DNA from 3 places in the Streptomyces sp. NPDC050433 genome. Region 3 is predicted to be linked to each of the others. Evidence: riboswitches for the same ligand, from Rfam matches in the RefSeq annotation. Region 3 holds a riboswitch; each other region holds the start of a gene.

Region 1 (5,654 bases), on a different contig from region 3:
GCACCCGCGTGGGCCGGGCAACTGGCCGGACCGGAGACGCGCAAGGAGTTCGTGGGGATGCTGCGCGCGTACTACGAGGCTGTCGTCGTCCCGCACAAGGAGCAGGTGCAGGCGCGTATCGAGGCCGAGCGCGCGGCACGCTGCCGAGGGCTTCTCGACGGCGGGGTTGAGGGCATGCTCGCGGGACTCGGGCCCATGCTGCGCTGGCACCCGCCCGTCCTGGAGGTCTCCTACCCCAGGCAGGCGGAAGACCGGGACCTGTATCTGAACGGCCGGGGACTCACCCTCGTCCCCTCGTACTTCAACTGGGGCGAGCCGGTCGCCTTCGCCGACCCGAAGCTGCCGCCCGTGGTCTGGTACTCGCTGCTCCACGAGCCCGAAGCCCGCTCCCTGGGCGACGACCCCGAGCAGTCCCTGACCAACCTGCTCGGGCGCGCCAGGGCAGTTGCCCTGCACGCGGCGTCCGCCGGTGCCACGACCGGCGAGATCGCCCGTGCCGCCGGGGTCTCCGCCTCCTCCGCCAGCAGACACGCCACCGTGTTACGCGACGCGGGACTGGTCACCACGGTCCGCAACGGCCCCAGCGTGCTGCATACCCTCACACCCACGGGCGCTTCCGTGCTGCGCACCGCCATGCGCAAGGCCGAGGAGGATGCCACGGGCACGGTGGTCTGAGCCGACGGCCCGACGGCCCGACCCCCCGACGGACCGGCAGCCCGCGACGGCCGGCTCTCAGACCGGGCCGGTTACTGTCGGGCCATGCACGACCTGCCCTCCGGGACCGACGCGCCCGAACTCTTCACCTGGGAGTTCGCCACCGACCCCTACCCCGCGTACGCCTGGCTGCGCGAGCACGCGCCCGTGCGGCGGACGACGCTGCCGAGCGGGGTCGACGCGTGGCTCGTGACCCGGTACGTGGACGCCAAGCGGGCGCTCGCCGATCCGCGGCTCTCCAAGAATCCCGTGCATCACGCCGAGCAGGCGCACGCCAAGGGGAAGACGGGGATTCCGGGGGAGCGCGGTGCGGAGTTGATGACGCATCTGCTGAACATCGATCCGCCCGACCACACCCGGCTGCGGCGGCTGGTGTCGCAGGCGTTCACACCCCGGCGGGTGGCCGAATTCGCGCCCCGCGTAAAGGAGTTGACGGACGGTCTGATCGACGCGTTCGCGGCGAAGTGGGAGGCCGACCTGATCCATGACTTCGCCTTTCCGCTGCCCATCTACGCGATCTGCGATCTGCTCGGCGTGCCGCGCGAGGACCAGGACGACTTCCGCGACTGGGCCGGGATGATGATCCGGCACGGTGGCGGGCCGCGCGGTGGTGTCGCGCGGTCCGTGAAGAAGATGCGGGGGTATCTCGCCGAACTGATCCACCGCAAAAGGGACGACCCCGGCGACGATCTGATCTCCGGTCTGATCCGCGCGAGCGACCACGGCGAGCACCTCACCGAGAACGAGGCCGCCGCGATGGCGTTCATCCTCCTCTTCGCGGGGTTCGAAACGACCGTGAATTTGGTGGGTAACGGGGTGTATGCCCTACTTCGTCACCCCGACCAGCGTGAGCGCCTTCAGCGCTCCCTCCGCGCCGGCGAGACGGATCTGCTCGCGACCGGCGTCGAGGAACTGCTGCGTTACGACGGGCCGGTGGAGCTGGCCACCTGGCGCTACGCCACCGAGCCCGTCCAACTCGGCGGGCAGAGCGTCGCGGTGGGCGACCCCGTCCTCGTCGTACTCGCCGCCGCCGACCGCGATCCGGACCGGTTCGCCGATCCCGACCGGCTCGACCTGTCGCGTAGTGACAACAAACACCTCGGCTACGGCCACGGCATCCACTACTGTCTCGGCGCACCGCTCGCCCGGCTGGAGGGGCAGACCGCCCTCGGGACGCTGCTGACTCGTCTGCCCGACTTGCGACTTGCGGTCGATCCATCCGAATTGCGGTGGCGTGGTGGGTTGATCATGCGTGGACTGCGCACGCTCCCGGTGCGGTTCACAGCGGTGAGTGACTGACGAAACGTCAGCACTGTGACTTTCACGTGATCTACGCTGCATCGACTTGTGACAGGCGTTCGAGTACGGCTACGTTCACGACCGTCTCACCAGTCTCACGGAAGGCAACCGCATGCGCTCCGGGAATGGCCGGCACCGTCGGCCCCGTCAGGCTCCTGCCCTCGTCGTCGCGGCAGGGGTGACAGGCTCGGCGATCGCCATCCCGTTGCTCGGCGCGACCGGCGCGAGTGCGGCCGACGCCTCCACCTGGGACCGCGTCGCCGAGTGCGAGAGCGGCGGCATGTGGAGCGCCGACCTCGGCAACGGGTACTACGGCGGGCTCCAGATCTCGCAGGAGACCTGGGACGACTTCGGCGGTACGGCGTACGCCCCCACCGCCGACCAGGCCAGCCGCAGCCAGCAGATCGCCGTGGCCGAGAAGATCCTCGCCGAGCAGGGGCCGAGCGCGTGGCCGACCTGTGCGCTGGTGACCGGGCTCACGGCGGAGAAGGGCGGGGACGCGGATACGGACGCGGATACGGCTCCGGACAGCGAGGCCACCGAGACGCCCGACGAGTCCGAGCCCAGCGAAGAGGCCGTGCTGCCTCCGGCTCCCGAGTCGACTCCGTCGTCCGGGCAGTTCGGCCGCGACTCCGCCTCCGGCGCCGACAAGCCGAGCGCGAAGCCCAGTACCGAGCCCAGCACGGGACAGGGCAAGCACCGTGGCGAACCGGCCCCCGAGTCGAGCGGGTCGGCCGACACCGGCACCGGCGCCGAGGCCTCGGACGGATCGGCCGAAGCAGGCAAGTCGGGTGAGTCTGACGAAGCCCGCGAAAGTGGCCGCCATGCCTCACGAGGTGACGGTTCGACGCGCGACGGCGACGCCGACGACGGCTCGTACACCGTCCGCACCGGTGACAATCTCTGGGCCATCGCGGACGAGCAGAAGGTGGAGGGCGGCTGGCCCGCGCTCTACGAGGCGAACCGCGAGGTCGTAGGCTCCGACGCCGACCTCATCCTGCCGGGCCAGAGCCTCGATCTGACCGTGAAGCAGGGGTAGTTAAGCCGCCTATGTCCGGACCTGCGTAAGTGAGACAAGGGTCTCTTCGACCCAACTGGCGCCGCCGGACGGCCAACTCGCCCCGCTCTCGCCCGACCTGCGTAAACAGAGGTTTCCTCGGGGCGAGATGGGCGAATCATCCCGGATGTTCCTCCTTTGAACATCCGGGATGTCTGTGTTTACGGTCTTAACCGCTCGCACCGCGGGCACCGTCGACCGTCACGCCGAATCCTGCCGTCGGTCGGGGGGAGTAGTCGTCGCGTCAAGCGCCGAAGGCAGGAGCGGGGGACCCAAAGGTAAGTGCCGGTCACGACGGCCGGCTCGGGGTGCAGCCGTGTGCAGGGGGACGTGAAGGCGTTCTCGGGTCGCACGGCCGGGCAACTCACTTGGCCCGAACCCGACAGCTCACCTCGCAGGCGTCGGTGAGGAGATCTCGCATGCTGTTTTCCAGCGCGTCCGGCAAGGGCAAGCACCGCCGTCCGTCCAAGGCCGCCCGTTACGCCACGCTCGCCGGCATCACCGGTGCCGCCGTCGCGGCCCCGCTGATCGGCGCCACCTCCGCCTCCGCGGCCACCACCGCCGAGTGGGACGCCGTCGCCCAGTGCGAGTCCGGCGGCAACTGGTCGATCAACACCGGCAACGGCTACTTCGGCGGTCTCCAGTTCTCCGCCTCCACCTGGGCCGCGTACGGCGGCAACGCCTTCGCCTCCAGCGCCGACCAGGCCTCGAAGTCCCAGCAGATACAGATCGCCGAGAAGGTCCTGGCCGGCCAGGGCAAGGGTGCCTGGCCGAGCTGTGGCGTGGGCCTGTCCAACGCCGCGAACGACGCCGGTTCGGCCGACGACGCCCCGAAGGCCGCCCCGGAGCAGTCCGCGCCGAAGGCCGCCCCGAAGAAGCAGGCCGCCCCGCGCGCCGAGCAGGAGCAGCCCGCCTCCCGCACCGAGACCCGCGGCCCGGTCAAGAAGGGCGACGGCGAGTACAAGGTCAAGGCCGGCGACACCCTCTCCGGGATCGCCGAGACCAAGAAGGTCGAAGGCGGCTGGAAGAAGCTCTTCGAGCTGAACAAGGACATCGTCGAGGACGCCGACGAGATCTTCCCGGGCCAGCAGCTGCACCTGAGCTGACCCTTCCCCACCTAGGTCCGCCCGGCCCACCGGACCGAATGCTCGGACATTCATGGCTGAACGGGCATTCAGGACTCTTTTCGTCCCAGCGGGCGGGCATCTGCCGACCGCCGACCGGGAGCCGGTTAGGCTCATGCCGCAAGGCCAATGAGACCCTGCACTCCACGCGTCACATCCCAGAAGGAGATGCTCGTGCCGTCCATCGACGTCGTCGTAGCCAGGGAAATCCTTGACTCCCGAGGCAACCCAACGGTCGAGGTCGAGGTCGGCCTCGACGACGGCAGCACCGGCCGTGCTGCTGTCCCCTCCGGTGCGTCCACCGGTGCGTTCGAGGCCCTTGAGCTCCGCGACGGTGACCAGAACCGCTACCAGGGCAAGGGAGTCGAGAAGGCGGTCCTCGCCGTCATCGAGCAGATCGGCCCGGAGCTGGTCGGTTACGACGCCACCGAGCAGCGCCTGATCGACCAGGCGATGTTCGACCTGGACGCCACGCCCGACAAGTCCTCGCTCGGCGCCAACGCCATCCTCGGTGTCTCCCTGGCCGTGGCGCACGCCGCCTCCGAGGCTTCGGATCTGCCGCTGTTCCGCTACCTCGGCGGCCCGAACGCGCACCTGCTGCCCGTCCCGATGATGAACATCCTCAACGGCGGTTCGCACGCCGACTCCAACGTGGACATCCAGGAGTTCATGATCGCGCCGATCGGCGCCGAGTCGTTCTCCGAGGCCCTGCGCTGGGGTGCCGAGGTCTACCACACGCTGAAGAAGGTCCTGAAGGAGAAGGGGCTCTCCACCGGCCTCGGCGACGAGGGCGGCTTCGCGCCGAACCTGGAGTCCAACCGCGCCGCGCTCGACCTGATCCTGGTGGCCATCAAGGAAGCCGGTTACGCGCCGGGCAAGGACATCGCGCTCGCGCTCGACGTGGCGGCCTCCGAGTTCTACAAGGACGGCTCCTACGAGTTCGAGGGCAAGTCCCGCTCGGCCGCCGAGATGACCGAGTACTACGAGGAGCTTGTCGCCTCGTACCCGCTGGTCTCCATCGAGGACCCGCTCTTCGAGGACGACTGGGCCGGCTGGAAGGTCCTCCACGACAAGCTGGGCTCCAAGGTCCAGATCGTCGGCGACGACCTCTTCGTCACCAACCCCGAGCGCCTGGCCCGTGGCATCGAGGAGGGCTCGGCCAACGCCCTTCTGGTCAAGGTCAACCAGATCGGTTCGCTGACCGAGACCCTGGACGCCGTGGAGCTGGCGCAGCGCAGCGGCTTCAAGTGCATGATGTCGCACCGCTCCGGCGAGACCGAGGACGTCACGATCGCCGACCTGGCCGTCGCCACCAACTGCGGCCAGATCAAGACCGGCGCCCCGGCCCGCTCCGAGCGCGTCGCCAAGTACAACCAGCTGCTGCGCATCGAGGAGATCCTGGACGACGCGGCGGTGTACGCGGGCCGCAGCGCGTTCCCCCGCTTCAAGGACTGACCAGG
Region 2 (5,654 bases), on a different contig from region 3:
CGGCCCCCCACCGCTTAAATTTGTGGCCGGGTTTTGGTCCCGGGCCCCCCCGTTCAAAATTGCCCCCCGCCTTCATTCCTCATCCGGTGGGGGGCGGCCCGCGGGGGCCCCCCCCACGACCTATTGCGAAGGGCTCAGAGAGAAACGCCGTGCTCGCGCAGGTACGCCAGCGGGTCGACGTCGGAGCCGTAACTCGGACCGGTGCGGATCTCGAAGTGCAGGTGCGGACCGGTGGAATTGCCGGTGGAACCGGAGAGGCCGATCTGGTCGCCGCCGCCGACACTCTGGCCCGCCGAGACGCTGAGCGAGGAGAGGTGGGCGTACTGCGAGTACTGGCCGTCCTCGTGCTGGATGACGACCTCGTTGCCGTACGACCCGGCCCAGCCGGCCGAGACGACGGTGCCGGGGCCGACCGCCTTGACGGTGGTGCCCGACGAGGCCGCGAAGTCCACGCCGGTGTGGTAGCCGCTGGCCCAGCTGCCGCCGGCCGCGCGGTAGGCGGTGGTGGTGGTCGCTCCGTCGACGGGGGCGGTGTAGCCGGAGCTGTTGCTCTGCGCCGCCGGCTGGTTCGCCGTGGTGTCGGCCTTCGGGGCGGGCTTCGCGGGAGCGGCCTTCTTCTTGGGCGCGGCCTTCTTCTTCGGGGTGGCCTCGGCCTTGCCCTCGGAGTCCGCCGTGGCCTTGGCGCCGATGGTGAGCTTCAGGCCCGGATGGATCAGCGACGGGTCGTCACCGACGGCCTCGCGGTTGTCCTCGTACAGCTTCTGCCAGCCGCCGCTGACCTTCTGCGTCTCGGCGATCTTGGCGAGGTAGTCGCCCGCGGTGACTGAGTACGTCTTCACGGTCTTGGCGGCGGCGGCCTGCTGGGCCGTCTGCGCGGCGGAAGCGGCGTGCGCGGCGGACGGGGCGGCGGCGGTCTGCTCGGCGGCGTGGGCGCCTGTGGCACCGATGAGCGGAATGGCGATGACCGCGCCACCCGCTCCGGCGGCGACAATTCCGCGCGTGATCGGGTTGGTCCTCGGACGGCGGTGCTTACCCTTTGCGGGCATGGCGATTTCCTTCTCCGGCGCCTACGAGGTGAGCTGTCGGGTTCGGGCTGGAGATGCCCGGCCGCGCGGAGACGCGACTTCACCCCAAGCCGTCCGGATATCCGGACCGGCGTTCTACCTGGGTCCCCCGCTCCTGCCACACATGGATGAGTGCTGGGTGGATGCGGATTCCGAACGGCGGCAGGATTCGGCGATCCGCTCGGATTGCGGTGACCGTAATCCGGGTGGGCCGACCGGTACAAGCCGTTGGTATTCCTCGGCAATCCACCCTCGAATATCGGCCGCCTCGAGCGGTCACCCTGCGTGGATTACGGATCTTCGAATTCCGTGCGCCGTCCCAATTCCCCTTCCGGACGCCGCCACACACCGTCACGGATATGATCTGGCTCACCAACCGAGGACGATCTACCCCCATCCCCCCTGCGATCAGGGCACGTTATACACAATCACCCAATACGGACAGAAGCCCTATTCGTGAGGTCATTTCCGCAAGACCCCATGTCGTAAAGTCGGAGCGCGACAGCGACAGCGTCGGCGACCAGCGCCGACCGCAAACGCGGAGGAGCCCACGTGACGCACGACGTGCCGCAGCAGGTCCCGCCGGCCGAGCCCGAGCTGGCCGGTGTCCGGAACTTCCGCGACGTGGGCGGTCTGCCGACCGTCGACGGGCGGCTCGTACGGTACGGACGACTCTTCCGCAGCGGCCACCTCGCGCACGCCACCCCCGAGGACACGGCGTTCCTGACGTCGCTGGGGCTGCACACGGTCTTCGACTTCCGCAACGCGGCCGACCAGAAGCTCGACGGCCTGGACGTGGAGCTGGTCGGCGTACGCAATGTGAACATTCCGCTCACCGACCCGGCCGACGGGACCGAGTTCTGGAAGATGGTCCGCCACGGCGATCTCGATCAGCTGCGGTCGATCCTCGCGGACGGCAAGGGCGTGGCCCGGATGTCCGCTTCGTACCGTTCGATCATCCTGGACCGCACCGCCGAGCACCGGCAGGTGCTGCACGCGCTGGCCGAGGAGAGCCTGCCCGCCCTGATGCACTGCGCGGCGGGCAAGGACAGGGCGGGGCTCTCCATCGCGGTGTCGCTGCTTGCCGTGGGCGTGGAGCGGGACGCGATCGAGGCCGACTATCTGAAGTCCAACGACCCGCACCGCAGGTACCTGGTGCGCCGCGGCGACCCGTCGCCCGAGGGGACTTCGCCGGAGGTCCTGGAGTTGCTGGCCCCGCTTTTCGACGCGCGCGCCGCGTACCTCGAAACGGCGTTCACGACGATGGAGGAGACGTGGGGCAGCGTCGACCGCTATCTCGCGGACGGCTTGGGGCTGACGGACGAGGCGCGCGAGCGGCTGCGGGCACGTCTCGTGGACGAAGGCTAGGACCTACGAGGGACTACCAGGGCTCACTTGGCGGGCTCACTTGGCGCCCGCCTCGAAGAGCAGCCAGAGGAACCCGGCGACCGCGTGGCCGGCCACCAGGTAGATGAACAGCCGGAGGGCGAGGCCGCGCGGGAAGTTGCTCTCCTCATCCATGACCGACTCGGCGGGCGACGCCTCGGGCGACGGCTCCTGGCGCTGCTCGGGTGGGTTCTCGGGCACGGCGAAGGCCTCTCTGATCTGGTGGAGGTGTTCTGGTCGGAGCTGACGCCGTCTCAGCGGCGGTGGGCCCCGCCCGGCAGGCACAGCTCGGCGACCGGGCTGGTCAGCAGGGTGTGTACGAACAGCAACTCGGTGCCGCCGGGACCGGCCGCCGCGAGGCGGTGCGGTGTCGTCGAGTCGAAGTGGGCGCTGTCCCCCGGATCGAGCACATGGACGGCGTCCCCGAGGCCCAGCCGCAGCCGCCCCTGAAGGACATGGATCCACTCCTCCCCCGGATGGACGCGGACGAGGTCGCCCTGCGCCCCGTACGGCACCGTCACCCGCAGCGGCTGCATCGCGCGGCCGGACGAGCTGCCCGCCTGGCGGTAGATCCAGCCGTCGGCCTCCACGGGTTCCGCCCGCGCGGCTCGGATGACGGGATCGCGCTCGGGCGGCTCCTCGCCGAGCAGCTCGGAGACCGTCGTACCGTAGACGCGGGCCAGACCGAGCAGCATCGGCAGTGAGGGCTGGCGCCGCCCGGTCTCCAGCCGGGAGAGGTGGGCCGGGGAGAGCCCGGCCCGGCCGGCGGCGGCCTCCAATGTGAGGCCCCGGCCGTGCCGCAGTTCTCGCAGCCGGGGGGCGACGTCCGGCAGGTCGTCCGCCGTGGCGTCGGTGGCGTGGGGCTCGGGGCTCGTGTGCTCAGAGGCTGCTGCGGGGTGGTTCATGGCTCCATTGCGCCAGTGATTTTCCTCTGAGGCAAATTCCTTGCCTCAGAGGCAAACCGACATCGGCGCCTTCCCCGCTCACCGGTTGGCGATGGCCTGCTTCACCAGGGTTCTGCCGAAGTCCCACATCAGCCCGCCGCCGCTGTGCGCGTCGTCCATCACGGCCGTGAAGGCCGTCATGAAGCGGTCGACCTCCGGTTCACCGATGGTCAGCGGCGGAATCAGTTTGATCACTTCGAGGTGGTCCCCCGAGACCTGCGTGAGGATGCGGTGCTTCTGGAGCAGCGGCACCACGACCATCTGCGCGAAGAGACCCTTCCGGGCCGCCTGGAGCATCGCCCATCGGCTCCGCAGCCCGATCGACGTCGGCCGCCCGAATTCGATGCCGATCATCAGCCCCCGGCCGCGCACCTCGCTCAGCAGCTCGTACCGGTCGACCAGCGCGGCCAGCCGCGACCGCAGCAGATCACCGGTCGCGCGGGCGTTGGCGACGATCTGCTCGTCCTCGATCACCGACAGGACGGCCAGGCCCGCCGCCATCGCCTGCGCGTTGGATCCGAAGCTGGCCGAGTGGACCAGCACCCGGTCCATCGAGGAGTAGACCTTCTTGAAGATCCAGTCCCTGCCGAGGGTCGCGCCGACCGGCACATAGCCGCCGGAGAGCGCCTTCGCCACACACACCAGGTCCGGCTCGACGCCTTCCTCGTGCTGGTACGCGTAGAAGTCGCCGGTCCTGCCGAGCCCGCTCTGCACCTCGTCGGCGATGAGCAGCGCCTTGTGCCGACGCAGCAACTCCTGTGCGGCCCGCAGGAAGCCGGGCGGTGTCGCGTTCACGCCCTTGCCCTGGATCGGTTCGACGACGAACCCGGCGACGTCGCCTCGCTTCAACTCCCGCTCCAGCGCGTCGAGATCACCGATCTCGAGCGCGGTGTCGGGGAGCAGCGGCGCGAAGCCGTCGCGGAAGCCGTCCTCGCCGTTGACGGAGAGCGAGCCGGTGGTCAGGCCGTGGAAAGCGTGCGAGCAGTAGAGAATCCTGGGCTTCCCGGTGGCGTACCGGGCGAACTTCAGCGCGGTCTCCACGGCTTCCGTACCGCTGTTGCCGAAGAAGACCCGGTCCAGGTGCGGGCTGTGCGCGAGCAGTCTCTCGGCGAGCAGGCCGGGCAGCGGCTGGCAGTCGAAGCGGGTGAGGTCGGCGAGCGAGGCGTCGAGGACGTCGTGCAGGGCCTTGCGTACGACGGGGTGGTGCCGGCCGAGCCCCATCACGCCGAACCCGGCGAGCATGTCGAGGTAGTCGTTGCCCTCGGCGTCCCAGAAGTAGGCGCCCTCGGCGCGCTCGTAGACCTTGTCGAAGCCGATGGTCCGCAGCATGCGCGGGAGTTGGTGGTTCAGGTGCGCGGTGTGCAACTCGTAGCGCTCACCGCCCCGTTCGGCCAGCAGCTTCGCGAGGTCGAACCCCTTGCCCGGTGCGCCGGGCGTCGCCTGCTCGGACATTGCGTGTTCTCCTTGCGCGTCAGTGCGGCGCTGACTACCGGTCAGGTCACCTGAGGGACAGCGGCGACGGGCGCCACTGTCCCTCAGGCGACCATGACGTCACGGGCCGCCGGTGTCACTTGCTCCCGGAGACCGTCTCCCGAACCGCGCGCAGCGACTCCTTGAGGGAGCCCATGGTGGCGAGTACGGCCGTCGGCTCGTAGCCGCAGTGCGCCATGCAGTTGGCGCAGCGCGGGTCCTTGCCGCGGCCGTACTTGTCCCAGTCGGTCTCCTCGATCAGTTCCCTGTACGTCGGGACGTACCCGTCGCTCATCAGATAGCAGGGGCGCTGCCAGCCGAAGAGTGAGTAGTTGGGAATCGCCCAGGCCGTGCACGGGAAGTCGGCCTTGCCTTCCAGGAAGTCCAGGAAGAGCGGTGAGTGGTTCAGGCGCCAGCGCCCCCTGTTGCCGCCGGCGAACGCCTTCTTGAACAGCTCCCGCGTCTGCTCGACGCCCAGGAAGTGCTCCTGGTCGGGTGCCTTCTCGTAGGCGTAGGCGGGCGAGATCATCATCTCGTCGACCTTCAGGTCGTCGTTGAGGTAGTTCAGGACCTCGATGATGGTCTGCGGGGTGTCGGTGTTGAAGAAGGTGGAGTTGGTGGTGACCCGGAAGCCGCGCTTCTTGGCCTCCTTCATCGCCTCCACGGCCTCGTCGAAGACCCCTTCCTTGGCGACGGACTCGTCGTGCCGCTCGCGCAGGCCGTCGATGTGCACGGCGAACGCGAAGTACGGCGACGGCGTGAACTTGTCCAACTTCTTACGCATCAGCAT
Region 3 (5,654 bases):
CGTCGAGCGCGAGCAGGAGTTGCTGCACCACCTGTGGCAGCGCCGGGAAATGGCGTCGCCCGCGCTGGCGTACGCGGCGCGGGCGACGGGGCGGGTGTGGACGCCGCCGCCGTACATCGACTACGGCGGCTACAACCCGTATCGGAGCTAGAGAGCCGGAGAGTTCAGGGCGGGATTCATGACGGGCTTCAGGGCGTGAGGCCCTTGCTGCGCAGCCAGCTCATCGGGTCGATCCCGCTGCCGCCCGCGGTGTGGACCTCCAGGTGCAGGTGCGCGCCGGTGACATTGCCGGTGGCTCCCACGCGCCCGACGGTCTCGCCGGTGGTGACCTTCTGGCCGACGCCGACGGTCATCGAGGACAGGTGGGCGTACCAGATCTCCGTACCGTCCTCCAGCTCCAGCACCACGCGGTAGCCGTACGACCCCGACCAGCCCGCCGACTTGACGGTGCCGCTGTGAACGGCCTTGGTGGGCGTGCCCGCCGACGCGGCGAAGTCCAGGCCGGTGTGCTGGCCGGAGGACCACATGGAGCCGGCCTGGCCGTAGGTGGAGGTGAGCGTGTACGAGGAGGTGGGGAGCGAGAAGCTGGCGGCCAGCTTCTCCAGGCGCTCCTGCTCGGCCTTGGCCTCGGCCGCTTCCTTCGCCTTGCGCCTCTCCTCGGCGGCCTTCGCCTCGGCCTCGGTCTGCTGCTTCTTGGCCTCCGCCGCGGCCTTCTGAGCGGCGGCGGCCTCGACGCTCGCCTTCTGGGCCGCGTCGGCCTCGGCCTGCTGCTGCTCCGCCTGCTGGAGGATGCGGGCGCGCAGCGCCTCGCCGGAGTCGGTGGTGCCCTGCTGCGCGTCGGCGGCGGTGAGGCCCGCCGTGGTCAGCGGGGAGGGTGTCTCGTCGCTCTTCTTGTCGCCGCCGGACATGAAAGACCCGACGCCGGGAAGGGACTTGGCGTCGGGGAGATTGTCCGAGATCGAGTCGGGAAGTGATATCGAGACCGCGGGCTTGTCCTGGGCGGAGGCGATGCCTCCCGCGCCGACCGCGGCGATGACGCCCACGCCGAGGACCGTGGAGCTGCGGGCGAGAGCGTTGCGCTGCTTGGCGACACGGTGCTTGCCGCGTACGGGACGGACGGACTCCGCGGTGGGATTCCACTCCTCCCAGTCCCTGTTCACCTCGCCGTCGGCTCGATCGGTGCCGTCGAACCGGCTTCCGGGGCCGAAATGGAGCGGGACTGAGGCTTCGGGGGCAGGCCTGTTGGACGCCACTGAGGCGCTCTCCTTTCCTTCCTTCTCGCCTACCGGGTTAGCTGACGGGTTCGGAGCAGGAAGGTCTCCTACGAGCGCTGCTCGCCGCACGAGGCAGCAAGTGACGCCCGATTCACCCCAATTGGTGGTTCCCCGGTTTCCTTGCGGAATTCGGCGCGTGCAGCACGGTGCCGTCTCTTTCGACGGCTGGGACAACCGCGCTGCGTTATCGAACGTTAATAGACGACCGGGGCTTATTCCAAGCTGTTCCGGGTGATCGTTAGCGATCGCGGCCCGGATCAACCAGGACACAAGCGGGCGGAGTCGGGCGAGTTGATCGCCCTTCGGACCGTGTGGGATCACACAGTCGACCTGACGGTGCGTCAAATGTTATGCGGAGTGATGCGCTTCAACTACGCAGCGTGGCGGGCGAGATGACGGCGCACCGCGCGGAGTCGCGCGGAGACCGCGCGGAGATAGTGAAAAGGCCGCGAGAAGACGGGATTCACGGCACGACCGGCATCGTCCGGCGCCGCTCCGGCTGCCTCTCGGTGGGCCGGGTGACGGCGAGCAGCGCCATGTCGTCCGTGGTGGCGCCGCCGGTGTGCAGCCGTACGTCCCCGACGACCGCCTCCAGCAGTTCGTCGGGGCCGGGGAAGATTCGTCCCGCGAGCCGTTCGCGCGGGTTGTAGAAGACGCCCGCCGCGTTGCGCGCCTCGGTGAGCCCGTCCGTGTAGAGGAGCAGCGTCGCCCCGGACAGGTAGGGCATCTCGTCGGCGCGGTCCGGCCAGGTCCCCAGCTCCCCCATCCCGAGCGGCAGCGCCGGTTCTGTGGTGGCCAGCACGGTCAGTCCGCCGTCGGGCGCGAGCAGCAGCGGCTCCGGGTGCCCGCGGTTGACCACGCGCACCGTGCCCGCGGCGTGCGGGATCTCGGCCAGTACGGCGGTGGTGAAGCCCTCGAACAGATCGATCCCGCTGCGCCGGGTGCCTTCGCGCGCCAGCGCCCGCTCCAGCCGCTGCGCGACCCCTTCGAGCGACCGCTCCTGCTCGGCGGCTTCCCGGAACGCGCCGATGATGACGGCCACGGTCTCGACGGCGCCCATCCCCTTGCCGCGGACATCGCCGACCACCAGCCGTACCCCGTGCTCCGTGTCCTGGACGGCGAACAGGTCACCGCCGATGAACGCGCCCTTCTCCGCGGCCTCGTACCGCGCGGCGATGTGCAGACCGCCTATCCGGGGGGCCGGCGTCGGCAGGACGGCGCGCTGGGCCGCCTCGGCGATGACCCGTGCCGAGGCCAGGCGCTCGCCGCTCCGGCGTACGACACCGTTGATGGCCAGCGCGAGGACGGAGACCGTGAAGACGGTCAGCAACTCGGTGATCGTCACGATCGCGGCCACCCTGTTGTTGTAGAAGTACAGCCCGATGATGGCGGCGATCGACACGATGCCGACGAGGAGGGTACGCGCGAACGAGAAAAACGGGGCTGCGACCAGCGGCGCCGCCGAGAAGAGCGGGGAAGCGGTGATGGCTGCCGGGGTCGATTGGTCCAGGATGATCGCCACCACGATGATCAGACCGGGCAGGATCTCCACGAACCGATTCGCCGGTCGGGCGGCGTGCCGGCCGCGCCGCCGCCCGACCGGGCGGGGGTCCTCGGAGCCGAAGCCCGCGGGGAGCCTGTCGCCCTGACGCGAGTTGCTCCAGGTGGAGGCGTCCGAAGGCGAGTCGGCCTCGCGGAGGTCGGTATCGGCGCGCTGGAAGCCGCGCCGGACCCCGTGCCGGACCCCGTGCCGGACTCTGTTACTGAAACCGCGGAGCCTGCTGGACAGGCGGGGACGGCGGTCGACACTCCCGGCGGGACGGTCGTCGCTCCCGCCGCCCGCCGACCCGTCGTCTCCACTGTCTCTCAGGCGCCCCACCAGTGGTCTCCTGCCCCGTGCGTCGACGGCTGCGGACGGTACCGCACCCTCCCCAGGCTGGCCCCTCACGCGCGGAGCGGCTACCCGCCGACGACCGACTGGGCTATCGACGGGCAGCCGCCCGGCGCGACGCGGGCGCGCCCGAGTGGCAGCGGGTCAGTCGGTGAGGTGCCGCTCGGCGTACACCTTCATCGCGTCCCGTACGAGGACGGCCGTGCCCTCCGCGTGGGTGTCGTAGTTGCGGCCGAAGCGCGGGTCGTCGACGTACATGGCGGTGACGCCGATGACGTACGACCTGGTGGGACTCGTCGTGGCGGACAGCCACTCGCAGTGCCTGCGGGCGATGGCCTGCGCCTCGTCGCTGTCGGCGGCGAGACCGTCCTTCTTGGCCTGCCCCCAGTCGCGGGCGATGTTCTCGTGCCGGTCCTTGAACTCCTCGCGCTCGCTCTCGCTCAGCGACCGCCACCAGCGGTCTCCCTCCTCGTACGCCTTCCGGCCCCACCGCTCGGTCACCTCCTGCTCGTAGCGGGTGTGATCGAAGCCGTCGAGAATTTCCTCGGCCATGAGCTGTTCTCCCCTCTCGGTCTTGTGGAGAGTGGTCCGCACCGACGCGATGAGACGTCCCACGCGCTCACGCTCCTGTTCGAGCAGCGCGAGATGGGTGCGCAGGGCGGCAGCCGTGTCCCGTTGGCCGTCAAGGATCTCGGCGATCGCGGGCAGGCCGAGGCCCAGCTCACGCAGCAGCAGGATGCGCTGCAACCGGACGAGGGCGTCCTGGTCGTAGTAGCGGTAACCGTTGCTGCCGACCCTGCTCGGGTCCAGCAGCCCCAGCTCGCCGTAGTGCCTGAGCGTGCGGCTCGTCGTGCCGGCCTTCTTCGCGATGTCCTGGATCGACCACTCCATGACCGAAACGCTAAATCTTGACGTTGCGTAAAGGTCAAGCGCGATCGAACACACGGGCACGAGCGGGACGACGAAGGCCCGGATCCTGATCGGATCCGGGCCTTCGTCCTCTGCCAGTAGCGGGGACAGGATTTGAACCTGCGACCTCTGGGTTATGAGCCCAGCGAGCTACCGAGCTGCTCCACCCCGCGTCGGTGAACGCAACACTACGCCATCCGGACCAAGATCATCTCCATTTACCCGCTCACGACCCCGATCGGCCTATGCCGCCTCCACCACATCGGCCCGGACAGCCGAGGCCCACTCGACCAGCAACCGCTGATATTCCTCCTGCTCGGCGGGGGACAGCGCCCGGCCCGCGCGCGCCCACAGGGCACGGATCTCCGCGTTGACGACGGCGGCGGGACGGACGGAAGCACTGACATCAGAGGAAGCTGACATGGAGTAAGGCTACGGCCAGCCACTGACAATCGGCAGAGCGTGTGCCCCTACGCTTACCCCGGTGATCGAAACCATCGTGTTCGACGTCGGCGAGACACTCGTCCGCGACGACCGCTACTGGGCTTCCTGGGCCGACTGGCTCGGCATCCCCCGCCACACCATCTCCGCGCTGGTCGGCGCCGTCACCGCCCAGAGCAGGGACAACGCCGACGCCCTCCGGCTCATCAAGCCGGACATAGATGTCGGCGAGGCGTACCGGGCCAGGGAAGCGGCGGGCCGGGGCGAGCACCTGGACGAGTCCGACCTCTACCCCGACGTACGGCCCGCCCTGGCGGGGCTGCACCGGCTCGGCGCGCGCGTCATCGTCGCCGGAAACCAGACCGGCAAGGCCGGTGAGCTGCTGCGGGGCCTCGATCTGCCCGCCGATCTGGTCGTCACGTCCGGCGAGTGGGGCGTCGCCAAGCCGTCGGCGGAGTTCTTCGCCCGCGTGGTTGAGGCGGCGGACACCGCGCCGGAGCGGATCCTGTACGTCGGTGACCACCCCATGCACGACCTGTTCCCCGCCCAGCGGGCCGGCCTGCGGGCGGCTCATCTGCGGCGCGGGCCCTGGGGCTATCTGACGGCGGACGATCCGGACGTCGTCGCGGCGGCGGACTGGAGGATCGACACCCTCACGCAGCTGACCCCGATCATGGCGGAGCAGCGGCAGCTGACCTGATCGGGGCGGGGCAGCTGGTCACCAGCGACCCAGGCACCCGCTCACCCGGAGCCGTACTCGTGCGGCAGCCCGCCCTGCCACTCCACCCAGGTGGGGTCGTCGAGCAGTTCCCACGCGTCGGGGAGCCCGGCGAGCCGGAGGAATTCGATCAGGTGGTCGTCGTTGTGGGCGAGGCCCATGATCCGGCCGCGGACTGTGACCCGCCGGCCGCCCGTCCCGGACGGCCGGTGTACGACGATCGGTGCGTCACTCATACGCTCAAGAGTGCGACTCCTGGGGCTGGAGCGCAGCCTCGGGGTCCGGTCTTTGCCGTGAGAAGACCGCGTAATGGGCCGCTTACCGCCTCTTCCTCATGATTTGTCGCCGCCCGGATGCGGGATACGGGGGAGGCCCCGATGCTGGGAGGGGAGCAACCCCACGAGGGAGGACGACCCATGTC

The links. A riboswitch is a leader RNA that binds a small molecule or an ion and turns the genes downstream of it on or off. The one in region 3 is predicted to bind cyclic di-AMP.
Positions count from the first base shown of each region.
Region 1: linked by a shared signal. The riboswitch ahead of ACIBLA_RS08930 (transglycosylase family protein) and the one ahead of ACIBLA_RS32545 (M23 family metallopeptidase) in region 3 are both predicted to bind cyclic di-AMP.
Region 2: linked by a shared signal. The riboswitch ahead of ACIBLA_RS04910 (LysM peptidoglycan-binding domain-containing M23 family metallopeptidase) and the one ahead of ACIBLA_RS32545 (M23 family metallopeptidase) in region 3 are both predicted to bind cyclic di-AMP.

Region 1 is NZ_JBITIB010000005.1:208,414-214,067, forward strand. It holds gene ACIBLA_RS08915 (helix-turn-helix domain-containing protein) at 1-675, shown strand, start outside; gene ACIBLA_RS08920 (cytochrome P450) at 760-2,013, shown strand; gene ACIBLA_RS08925 (transglycosylase family protein) at 2,126-3,052, shown strand; cyclic di-AMP (ydaO/yuaA leader) riboswitch at 3,310-3,486, shown strand; gene ACIBLA_RS08930 (transglycosylase family protein) at 3,490-4,176, shown strand; gene eno (phosphopyruvate hydratase) at 4,363-5,649, shown strand.
Region 2 is NZ_JBITIB010000002.1:494,619-500,272, reverse strand. It holds gene ACIBLA_RS04910 (LysM peptidoglycan-binding domain-containing M23 family metallopeptidase) at 135-1,046, opposite strand; cyclic di-AMP (ydaO/yuaA leader) riboswitch at 1,050-1,209, opposite strand; gene ACIBLA_RS04905 (tyrosine-protein phosphatase) at 1,629-2,432, shown strand; gene ACIBLA_RS04900 (DUF6126 family protein) at 2,469-2,651, opposite strand; gene ACIBLA_RS04895 (helix-turn-helix domain-containing protein) at 2,705-3,355, opposite strand; gene ACIBLA_RS04890 (aspartate aminotransferase family protein) at 3,434-4,846, opposite strand; gene hpnH (adenosyl-hopene transferase HpnH) at 4,962-5,654, opposite strand, start outside.
Region 3 is NZ_JBITIB010000036.1:17,274-22,927, forward strand. It holds gene ACIBLA_RS32540 (PrsW family intramembrane metalloprotease) at 1-151, shown strand, start outside; gene ACIBLA_RS32545 (M23 family metallopeptidase) at 189-1,253, opposite strand; cyclic di-AMP (ydaO/yuaA leader) riboswitch at 1,265-1,419, opposite strand; gene ACIBLA_RS32550 (PP2C family protein-serine/threonine phosphatase) at 1,738-2,826, opposite strand; gene ACIBLA_RS32555 (MerR family transcriptional regulator) at 3,310-4,056, opposite strand; tRNA gene ACIBLA_RS32560 (tRNA-Met) at 4,174-4,247, opposite strand; gene ACIBLA_RS32565 (hypothetical protein) at 4,318-4,497, opposite strand; gene ACIBLA_RS32570 (HAD family hydrolase) at 4,562-5,215, shown strand; gene ACIBLA_RS32575 (hypothetical protein) at 5,257-5,469, opposite strand; gene ACIBLA_RS32580 (antitoxin) at 5,650-5,654, shown strand, end outside.